DNA from 2 places in the Pseudarthrobacter siccitolerans genome. Region 2 is predicted to be linked to the other one. Evidence: riboswitches for the same ligand, from Rfam matches in the RefSeq annotation. Region 2 holds a riboswitch; the other holds the start of a gene.
What was found. A riboswitch is a leader RNA that binds a small molecule or an ion and turns the genes downstream of it on or off. The one in region 2 is predicted to bind glycine.
Positions count from the first base shown of each region.

Region 1: linked by a shared signal. The riboswitch ahead of gcvP (aminomethyl-transferring glycine dehydrogenase) and the one ahead of gcvP (aminomethyl-transferring glycine dehydrogenase) in region 2 are both predicted to bind glycine.

Region 1 is NZ_JAUSXB010000001.1:3,661,942-3,667,366, reverse strand. It holds gene gcvP (aminomethyl-transferring glycine dehydrogenase) at 1-1,760, opposite strand, end outside; glycine riboswitch at 1,799-1,937, opposite strand; glycine riboswitch at 1,939-2,037, opposite strand; gene QFZ36_RS17120 (TetR/AcrR family transcriptional regulator) at 2,129-2,668, opposite strand; gene QFZ36_RS17115 (MFS transporter) at 2,736-4,316, shown strand; gene QFZ36_RS17110 (Dps family protein) at 4,417-4,896, opposite strand; gene QFZ36_RS17105 (nitrilase-related carbon-nitrogen hydrolase) at 5,111-5,425, shown strand, end outside.
Region 2 is NZ_JAUSXB010000001.1:2,059,419-2,064,843, forward strand. It holds gene gcvP (aminomethyl-transferring glycine dehydrogenase) at 1-2,746, opposite strand, end outside; glycine riboswitch at 2,799-2,906, opposite strand; glycine riboswitch at 2,908-3,005, opposite strand; gene QFZ36_RS09695 (Na+/H+ antiporter) at 3,227-5,101, shown strand; gene QFZ36_RS09700 (MarR family winged helix-turn-helix transcriptional regulator) at 5,197-5,425, opposite strand, start outside.

The DNA.
Region 1 (5,425 bases), 1.6 Mb from region 2:
CCGGCGAGTTCGCCCTGTGAGCCGGCGTTGGGCTGGATGGACACCTGGTCGTACCCGGTGATCTCGGTCAGCTGGGCTTCCAGGTCCGCAATCAGCTCGCGCCAGCCTTCGGTCTGGGAATCCGGGGCGAACGGGTGGATGGACGCGAACTCGGGCCAGGAGATGGCTTCCATTTCGGCCGTCGCGTTCAGCTTCATGGTGCAGGAACCCAGCGGGATCATGGTGCGGTCCAGCGCCAGGTCGCGGTCGCTGAGCTTCCTGATGTAGCGCAGCAGCTGCGTTTCGGACCGGTGGGTGTTGAACACCGGGTGCTGCAGGAAGTCGGAGGAACGCTCGACGGCGGCGTCCAGGCCAAACGCGTCCGTAACCTCGGCCAGCCGGGCACCAAAGGCTTCAAGGACGGCGTCGACAATGGTCGGCGTCGTGGTTTCATCGGTGGAGAAGCCCACCGTGTCCGCGTCGATGCTGCGCAGGTTGATGCCCCGGGCCTCAGCGCCTGCGACGATGCCTGCGGCCTTGCCCGGAACGGAGACCGTGACGGTGTCGAAGAAGCTGGTGTGCAGGACGTCGAAGCCGGCGGCCTTCAGGGAGGTGGCGAGCGTCGCGGCATGGGCGTGGGCGGACCGGGCGATAGCCTTCAGGCCCTCGGGGCCATGGTACACGGCGTACATTGAGGCCACGATGGCCAGGAGCGCCTGGGCCGTGCAGATGTTGGAGGTGGCCTTCTCGCGGCGGATGTGCTGCTCGCGGGTCTGCAGGGCAAGGCGGTAGGCCGGGACGCCCGCGGAGTCCTTGGAGACACCCACCAGTCGGCCGGGCATGGAGCGTTCCAGGCCTTTCTGCACGGCCATGTAGGCTGCGTGCGGGCCGCCGTAGAACAGCGGGACGCCGAAGCGCTGCGCCGATCCGACGGCGATGTCCGCGCCCTGCTCGCCCGGAGGAGTGATGAGGGTCAGCGCGAGGAGGTCCGCGGCGACGGTGACAAGTGCGCCGCGCTCCTTGGCGTTGGCAATCACTGCGCTGTGGTCGAATACCCGGCCGGAGGCGCCGGGCTGCTGGAGCACCACGCCGTTGATGACGCCGTCGGGAAGGCCTTGGGTGAGGTCAGCGACCTCCACCTCGAAGCCCAGCGCCTCGGCGCGGCCCTTGACGATGGCAATGGTCTGCGGCAGGCAGTCGGCATCCAGCACCGTCTTGCCGTCGTGCGCCTCTTTGTTCTTGTTCGCCCGGCGCATCATCAGCACGGCCTCGGCCACTGCCGTGGCTTCGTCCAGCAGGGAGGCGTTGGCGATGGGCAGGCCAACGAGGTCCTGGACCATGGTCTGGAAGTTCAGCAGCGCTTCGAGGCGGCCCTGGGAGATCTCGGGCTGGTAGGGCGTGTAGGCGGTGTACCAGGCCGGACCCTCAAGGATGTTGCGGCGGATCACCGGCGGCGTCACCGTGTCGTAATAACCCTGGCCAATCATCTGCACCGCGGTCTTGTTCTTCGCGGCCAGCCTGCGAAGTTCGGCGAGCGCCTCCACCTCGCTCAGGGCGCCAGCCAGTTCCAGTGCCGAATCCTGGCGGATGTCCTTGGGCACCGCGGTGTCAACCAGTGCGTCCACGGTGTCGTAGCCCACGGCTTTGAGCATGGTGTCGACGTCAGCCTGGCGGCGGGCGCCAATGTGACGGTCAACAAAGGTGGCAGCCGGCGCAGTGGCGGCCGGAGCGACGGGGGCCGGGGAGGCGGGGGCCGGAGAAACAGTCACGAGGAACTCCATAACTAAGGCGGCGAAGGGTACGCCACATCGATTCGGGTCCTCCCCGCTCTGTAACTGGACCTGAGAGTTTCCGCGGTGCCTGCTTTCGCCGGCCCCGCTTGCACCGTCGGTGAGCACGGCAGTCCAAGTATCCGGGACCGGATACCGGGGCGGACAGCGTGCTGCTTTCCAGAGGTGCCTCGCCGCGGCGGTACATGGGCCTGTGAGATTCCTGGGGAGGTATTGCTCCTACGGCGCCTGCTTGTACCTTCTGGCAGAACTCTCCCGCCGCAGATCAAAGGCTATTCATTTGGGTTGTCACGGGAGCCCGGAGGCGGCCCGTACATTGACCAATTCTCCTATGCCGCCAGCCGTGGAGCAAATGGCTGCTAGCCCCTGAGCCGCTCGACGGCGGCCAGGAGTTCGTCCACCTCGGCCTGCCGGTTGCCGGCCTTTCCGGACGGCCCGCTCTCCCACATGGCGTTGAAGTACAGCCCGTCCCCCATGTACAGCACGGCCTTTGCCATTGCCGGGCCCACATCCCTGCCGATGAGCTCCAGCCATTGCCGCTGGATGGCGGCGAAGCGGCGGCGGGCCTCCTCGTGGGCCACTTCAGCGAGGCGCGTGGCGGCCACGAAGGACCTGTCCATGGGGGTGTCGGACCAGAGCGATGACCGGATGAAATAGGCCGCCGCGCCTTCGGGCGCGGATTCCATGACGCCCAGATCCTCCCCCGCCAGGCGGTCCAGCCGCTCAAGGGTCGCCGCGATCAGCGCCTCCTTGTTGGGGAAGTGGTACAGCAGCCCGCCTTTGGAGACACCTGCCCGTTTCGCCACCGCGTCCAGGGTGGCGGCGCGCTCCCCCACGTCGATCAGGAGTTCTTCAAAGGCATCGAGGACTGCATCTCGCGCAACGGGTTTTCTGGCCATGGTTCCAATCATGCATTGTCCGGATCCCGTTTCTTAACTGTACCGTCTGGACGGTATAGTTAATTGGATGACCGCTTTCTCCACCCCGCAGCAGGACCGAACCACACTGAAGGCCCCGGCAGCCCGCCACCCTGATTTAACCCGGGGCACCTGGCGCGACTGGCTTGCCCTGGGACTGCTGATGTTCCCGGTCCTGCTCGTCGCCGTCGACAACACAGCCCTGACGTTTGCCCTGCCGGCGATTGCCCGGGCCCTAGGCACCTCCGGCGTGGAACTTCTGTGGATCGTGGACGCCTACCCGCTGGTGCTGGCGGGACTGCTCGTTGCCATGGGGAGCCTGGGCGACCGGATCGGACGGCGCCGGCTCCTGATCATCGGCAGCATCGGCTTCGCGGCAGTGTCAGCCGCAACGGCATTCGCCCCCACTGCCGGCTGGCTGATAGCGGGCCGGGCCGCCCTGGGTTTCTTCGGCGCGATGCTGATGCCCTCCACACTGTCCCTGATCCGCAACATCTTCCCGGACCCCAACCGCCGCCGGCTGGCAATCGCCATCTGGGCGGCCGGGTTTTCCGGCGGCGCGGCCCTCGGGCCGATCTTCGGCGGGTGGCTCGTGGAACAATTTTGGTGGGGAGCGGTGCTCCTGGTGGCGGTGCCCATCATGTTGCCGCTGCTGGCTTTCGGCCCGGCGTTCATTCCGGAATCCCGGGACCCCTCGCCGGGCAGGGTGGACGCGCCGAGTATCCTGCTCTCGCTGCTGACCATGGTGCCGGTGGTCTACGGCATCAAGGAATACGCCACCAAGGGACCGGCACCCCTGGCCCTGGGAAGCATAGCCTTCGGACTGGCCATGGGCGCCGCGTTCGTCCGCCGGCAACAGCGGCTGGACAGCCCCTTGCTGGACATGTCCCTGTTCCAAAACCGGGTGTTCAGCACGGCCATCACGGCGAACGTCCTTGCCCTGTTCTCCTTCAACGGCTTTATCCTCTTCCTGGCCCAGCACCTGCAACTCCTCGAAGGCATGTCCCCTTCGGCCGCAGGAATGGCCATGATTCCGGCGCTGCTGGCTACCGTGGCGGCAGGCCTGGCGGTGGTGCCCCTGGTCCGCAAGGTCCGTCCCGGCTTTGTGGTGGCAGCCGGACTCGGCATGAGCGCCGGCGGGTACAGCCTGGTGACTTTCGGGAGCCATTCCAACGGGCCGGCGCTCCTGCTCGCAGCGCTGCTGGTCCTGGCGCTGGGCGTGGGGACGGCGGAGACCATCTCCAATGACCTCATCCTGGGCAGCGTGCCGGCGGAAAAATCCGGTGCGGCATCGGCTATCTCTGAGACGGGGTACGAGGTGGGCGCCCTGCTGGGCACCGCGGTGCTGGGCTCGATCCTCACGGCCTCCTACCAGCACAACCTGCATCTGCCGGCCGGCGTCGCGGAAGCTGCCGGCGGCCAGGGCACCGCCCATGCCGGCGAGACTCTGGCCGGAGCCATGGACCTGGCAGCGGGACTGCCTGCTCCCCTGGCGGATGCCGTCCGGCAGGCCGCCGGCTCAGCCTTCGACTCGGGTGTGCACGTCACTGCGGCGATCGGGCTGGTGCTGATGGCGACGGCGGCAGTACTTGCCGCCGTCGTCCTGCGGCAAGTGCCCAAGGCCGGATAAGGCAGCACGCCGCCTGAATACTTCCCGGCAAAACGCAGCGCCCGGGTCCGGACAGGAAGTCCGGAGCCGGGCGCTGGATAGCTACGTGCGCCGGAACGGGCTACTGCGCGTCCGGGGCGGTGACGCTCGCGGTGGCCTTCATGGTCTCGGCATTGACCATCCATGCGAACTGCTCGAGTTTGGCAATGAACTCGTGCAGGAGGTCCGCCGTCGTGGGATCCTCCTCGTCCACCTCGTCATGGACCTTGCGCATGGTGCCTACCGCAGCCTCAAGGGCGGCAACAATGCGCTCGATGGCGTCCTTGGTACTGATGAGGCCCTCGGGAAAAGGAGCGAGGCTGGTGGATTCAGCCACGGTGGAACTGCGCCCGTCCGGCAGGGCGTGCAGTGCCCGCATCCGCTCGGCAGCATCATCGGCAAACTGGCGGGCGGCGTCCACGATCTCATCCAACTGCAGGTGAAGGTCACGGAAGTTGGTTCCCACGATGTTCCAGTGGGCCTGCTTGCCCTGGATGTGCAGTTCGATCAGGTCCGCGAGCACAGCCTGCAGGTTGTTGGTCAGTGTCGGTGAAGCTTTCATGCATCCTCCTCGATTGGTCCAGTAATCCCGACGCTACCAGCCCTTCATCGAGCAACAGAGGGGCGTACGGCAATTTCTCAGTGAGCTTACTAACTCCCCATCAGCCGACATAAAAGAACGTGATTCATATTTCCCCTTGCATCCGCGCCCGTCGCACCTCATACTAAATGAACGTCATTCATTTAGTGACCGTCGTCTCACTGGAGTAGCAAACATGATTGAAATTTCCTGCCTCGGCGCACCCGCTTCCCTGGCCCGGACAACGCCGTCCGCCCGGCCCTCCCTGCGCGTCGGCGTGGTCCAGCACCGGTGGCAAGCGGACAGCGCCGCCGTCGAGGCCGAACTGGACGAGGGCATCGGCCGGGCCGCACGGCTGGGAGCCTCCGTGGTCTTCCTGCCGGAGTTGACGCTTTCGCGCTACCCGGCAGACACCCGCCCGCACAACGACCCGTCCGAAGGCCCCACCCGAACCCGGCCCTCGGACACCGCCGAAGACCTGCTCACCGGCCCCACCTTCCGTTTCGCCGCC
Region 2 (5,425 bases):
AGGAAACGGGGAAGGCGGCCTGCTCGCGCGGGTACATCTGGTTCCAGTCGGAGGAAACGACGGCGGCTGCCGTGTGGGGTGCATTCCGCAGCGGGGAGTTCTCCACGGCGAAGTCGCCGGCGGCCACCTGGTCGATTTCCCGGCGGATGGTGATCATGGCTTCGATGAAGCGGTCGATCTCCGCGAGGTCCTCGGACTCGGTGGGCTCCACCATGAGGGTGCCCGCGACCGGGAAGGACAGCGTGGGGGCGTGGAAGCCGAAGTCGATCAGGCGCTTGGCTACGTCCTCGGCGGTGACGCCGGTCTTGGCCGTCAGTTCGCGCAGGTCCAGGATGCACTCGTGCGCAACCAGACCGCTCTCGCCGGTGTAGAGGACCGGGAAGTGCTCGTCCAGCCGGGCCGCAACGTAGTTTGCCGCGAGCAGAGCTGACTTGGTGGCTTCGGTGAGTCCCTGGCCGCCCATCAGCTTCACGTACGCCCACGAGATCGGCAGCACGCCGGCGGAACCGAAGCGTGAAGCAGATATCGCAACCCCGTGCCCGGCCTCGTGCGCGGCCTTGTTGGCATCGCTCGGCATGAACGGCGCGAGGTGTGCCTTAGCAGCAACCGGTCCGACGCCCGGTCCCCCACCACCGTGCGGGATGCAGAAGGTCTTGTGCAGGTTCAGGTGGGACACGTCGCCGCCGAACTTGCCCGGCTGGGCGAGGCCAACGAGGGCGTTCAGGTTCGCGCCGTCAACGTACACCTGGCCGCCGGCTGCGTGGGTGGCGCCGCACACCTCGCGGACGTCGGAATCGTACACACCGTGGGTGGAGGGGTACGTGATCATGATGGCCGAGAGGACGTCCTTGTGGGCCTCGATCTTGGCCTGCAGGTCGGCGTGGTCAATCGTGCCGTCGGCAGCGGTAGCCACCACAACAACCTTCATGCCCGCGAGGACAGCCGAAGCGGCGTTGGTGCCGTGCGCCGAAGCCGGGATCAGGCAGACGTTGCGCTGCTGGTCACCGCGGGAGTGGTGGTAGCCGCGGATTGCCAGCAGGCCGGCGAGCTCGCCCTGCGAGCCGGCATTGGGCTGGATGGACACCTGGTCGTAGCCGGTGATTTCGGCAAGGTCGGATTCGAGTCCGGAAATGAGTTCACGCCAGCCGGCAGTCTGGGAATCCGGCGCGAACGGATGGATGGACGCGAATTCCGGCCAGGAGATGGCTTCCATCTCGGCGGTGGCGTTGAGCTTCATAGTGCAGGAGCCCAGCGGGATCATTGTGCGGTCCAGCGCCAGGTCGCGGTCCGAGAGGCGGCGGATGTAGCGCAGGAGCTGGGTTTCGGAGCGGTGGGTGTTGAATACCGGGTGCTGCAGGTAGGTGGAGGTGCGCAGTACCGTCTCGGGCAGCTCGAACCCGGCGGCCTCCACAACGGGACCGGCGCCAAAGGCGACGACCACTGCGGAGAGGACCTCCGGCGTCGTGGTTTCATCGACTGACACGCCAACTGTGTCCGCATCGATGAGGCGCAGGTTGATGCCGCGGGCTTCGGCGGCGGTGATCACCTTGGCGGCCTTGCCGGGTACGCGGACAGTGATGGTGTCGAAGAAGGTGTCGGACACCAGTTCGCGGCCGGCGATCTTCAGCGTAGCGGCGAGGGCGCGGGCGTTGTTGTGGACGGTTTCGGCGATCGCCTTCAGCCCGTCAGGGCCGTGGTAAACGGCGTAGAAGGACGAGACGATGGCCAGCAGTGCCTGCGCGGTGCAGATGTTGGACGTGGCCTTCTCTCGGCGGATGTGCTGCTCGCGGGTCTGGAGGGCAAGCCGGTAGGCGGGGACGCCGGCGTTGTCCTTGGAAACGCCCACGATGCGGCCGGGAAGGGTCCGTTCCATGCCGTCGCGGACGGCCATGTAGGCGGCGTGCGGTCCCCCAAAGAACAACGGCACGCCAAAACGCTGGGTGGAGCCGACGGCGATGTCCGCGCCCTGCTCGCCCGGCGGCGTGATCAGGGTGAGCGCCAGGAGGTCGGCGGCGACGGTGACCAGGGCACCCCGGTCCTTGGCTTCGGCGATGACGGCCGACTGGTCCCAGACCCGGCCGGAGACGCCCGGCTGCTGGAGGACCACACCGTTGACGTCGCCGTCGGGCAGTCCGTTGGTGAGGTCGGCGATTTCCACCTCGAAGCCCAGTGCTTCGGCGCGGCCCAGCACAATGGCGATGGTCTGCGGGAGGAGGTCGGCGTCGAGGACGGTCTTGCCGTCCTTCGCCGTCTTGTTCTTGTTGGCGCGGCGCATCAGGAGCACGGCTTCGGCGACGGCGGTGGCTTCGTCCAGGAGGGAGGCATTGGCCACCGGGAGCGCGGTGAGGTCCTGGACCATGGTCTGGAAGTTGAGCAGCGCCTCGAGCCGGCCCTGCGAGATTTCGGGCTGGTAGGGGGTGTAGGCGGTGTACCAGGCGGGGGCTTCGAGGATGTTGCGGCGGATCACCGGCGGGGTCACGGTGTCGTAGTAGCCCTGGCCGATCATCTGCACGGCCATCTTGTTCTTGCCCGCCAGCTTGCGGAGCTCGGCGAGGACCTGGACTTCGCTCAGGGCGTTCTCGAGGGTGAGGGGCTTGTCCTGGCGGATGGAATCGGGGACCGCGCTGTCGACCAGGCCGTCAAGGTTGTCGTAGCCGACGGCCTTAAGCATGGTGTCGATGTCCGACTGGCGGCGCGCGCCGATATGGCGGTCTGCGAAGGTGCTGGGGGACGATTGAACCGTCATAAGAGGAACTCCATAATTCAGGTGGCGCCTAAGCACCACGTTGATTCGGGTTCCTCCCCGCTCTGTATTGGACCTGAGAGTTTTGCGTTGCCCTGCCGTTTCGCAGGACGCCACTTGCACCGTCGGTGAGCCCGGTTGCCCGGACTGCTTTCCAGAGTTGCCTTGCCGCGGCGGTACGTGGGCCTGAGAGATTCCTGGGGAGGATTTGCTCCTACGGCGCCTGCAGAACGTACCGGCAGGACTCTCCCGCCGCAGATCATAAGCATGTGCCACTGGTGGGTGACACGGCTCACACCTTACAGGGTTGGGTGGCTGGATGCAAAATTACCGTCCGATAGGTCTGAAATCCTACCCGCACCCGGGATGCTTCATTCGCGGACGGACGACGGCGCGCCGTGCCGCCGGCGCCGTCTCACCAAAGTGCCGCGAGGCTCCGCCCCCTCCTGTGCCTGCGCTCCTCGGGCCTGAGACAATGGCCGAATGGAAATCGCACTGGGACTTCTGGTTCTCGTCGCGGTGGTCTGCGCCGGAAGCGCGTTGAGCCGGAAACTCAACATTTCGGTTCCGCTGCTGCTGGTGCTGGCGGGTGTGATCGGTTCCTTCCTCCCGTTCGTTCCGGACATTGAACTGAACCCGGAAGTGGTCCTGGTGGGACTGTTGCCGCCGCTGCTGTATGCCGCGGCGCTGCGGACTTCCCTGTTCGATTTCCGCTCCAACCGCCGGGCCATTGGACTGCTCTCGGTTGGTTACGTCATCTTCGGGACCATCACGGTGGGCCTGGTGGTCTGGTGGCTGTTCCCGGAGATTCCGCTGGCCGCCGCATTCGCCTTGGGTGCGGTCCTGGCACCGCCGGATGCCGTGGCTGCTACCTCCATCGCCCGGAAGGTGGGGATGCCGCGCAGGATTGTCACCATCCTGGAGGGCGAATCACTGGTCAATGACGCCACGGCATTGATTTGCCTCCGGGCCGCCATCGCCGCCATCGCGGGGTCCGTGTCCGCGGCGGAGATCGCCGGGGACTTCCTGCTCGCCGTGGGCGGCGGGCTGGTGGTGGGCATCGCCGCTGCCTACGTCCTGACTATGCTTCGCAAGCGCATCCGGAACGTCGCGATCAACACCTCCACGTCCCTGGTGGCCCCCTTGGTGGCATACCTCCCGGCGGAAGCGATCCACGCTTCGGGCGTCCTCGCCGTCGTCGTTACAGGGCTCGTGATGGGCACCAAAGCGCCTTCGATGCCCAACGGTGCCGCCCGGCTGAGCCAGCGCAGCAACTGGAACACCGTGCAGTTCCTGCTCGAGAACTCGGTTTTCCTGCTGATCGGGCTGCAGGTGCGGACGATCGTCGAGGGCGTCCAGGACGATTCCCTTGGTGCCGCAAGGATCTGGGCGGGTTGCGCTGTGATTCTGCTGGCGGTGCTGGTGCTCCGGCCGGTGTGGGTGTTCCCGGCGACGTACCTGCCCCGCCTGATTCCGGCCGTGCGGCGCAGCGATCCGTCGCCGCCCTGGCAGTTCCCGGCGATCGTTTCCTGGGCCGGGATGCGGGGGGTGGTCACCCTCGCGGCGGTGCTGGTGCTGCCCGAGGACCTGGAGCACCGTTCGGTGCTGATCCTCGCTGCCCTCGTGGTGGTCGGCGGCACGCTGACGCTGCAGGGCTTCACCCTCCCGGCGCTGGTCCGCGTCCTCAGGGTGCAGGGCCCGGACCAGCGCGAGGATGCGCTGAACAAGGCATCGCTGATGCAGCTCGCCACCGCCGCCGGGGTGGCCCGGCTGCAGGAACTGCGGACGGACGACGATCCGCCGGAGGTGGTGGCCATGCTGAAACGGCGCACCCAGGAGCGCGGGCTGGCGGCCTGGGAACGACTGGGGCGGCCCTCGGCGGAAACAGCGACGCCCAGCGAACGCTACGCCAGGCTGCGGCTTGCCATGCTGGAGGCGGAACGGGCCAAAGTGCTGGATCTGCGGCGCGGCGGCGAGTACGCCCAGGAGGTCCTCAGTGACGTCCTGGAGCGGCTGGACGTTGAGGAATCCATGCTGGATGCGGCGCTGGACGAGGTGGACACGTTCGGCGAGGGCGGCGGCGAAGGAATTGCCAGGCCCGGCGGAGTGTGCGGCCACCTCGAGTCGGCCCGGCCCCGAGAGGTCCCCCAGGATCCCTTCTGCGCGGACTGCCGCTTGGAAGGTACGACGCCGGTACACCTGCGGATGTGCCTGGGCTGCGGCAAAGTCGGATGCTGTGATTCCTCGCCCGCAACCCATGCATCCAGGCACTTTGCCGCCACCGGCCACCCGGTGATGCGGAGCATCGAGCCGGGCGAGGACTGGCTCTGGTGCTACCAGGACGACCTGCTGGGCTGACAGCCTGTTGGCATGGTTCAGGTGAGCGGACGACGACGGCGGAACGTCCCGCCGTCGTCCGCTGGATTGCCTTGGCCATCCCCGGCGGCCGTGAATTAGCCCTTTTCCTCTTCCAGGGCGAGATCCTTCAGGTGGCGGCGCAAACTCGTTGCAACCCTCCCAATGGCTTCAAGGTCTTCCGGGGCAAGGGCATCGACAAAGAACCGGCGTACCAGCCGGAGATGCGGCGCTGAGGAAGCACGGAAAGTCCGGGCCCCGTCCTCGGTCAATTCCACCTCGGCGCCACGGCTGTCGTTACCCGATTTATGCCGTCGGATGAGGCCC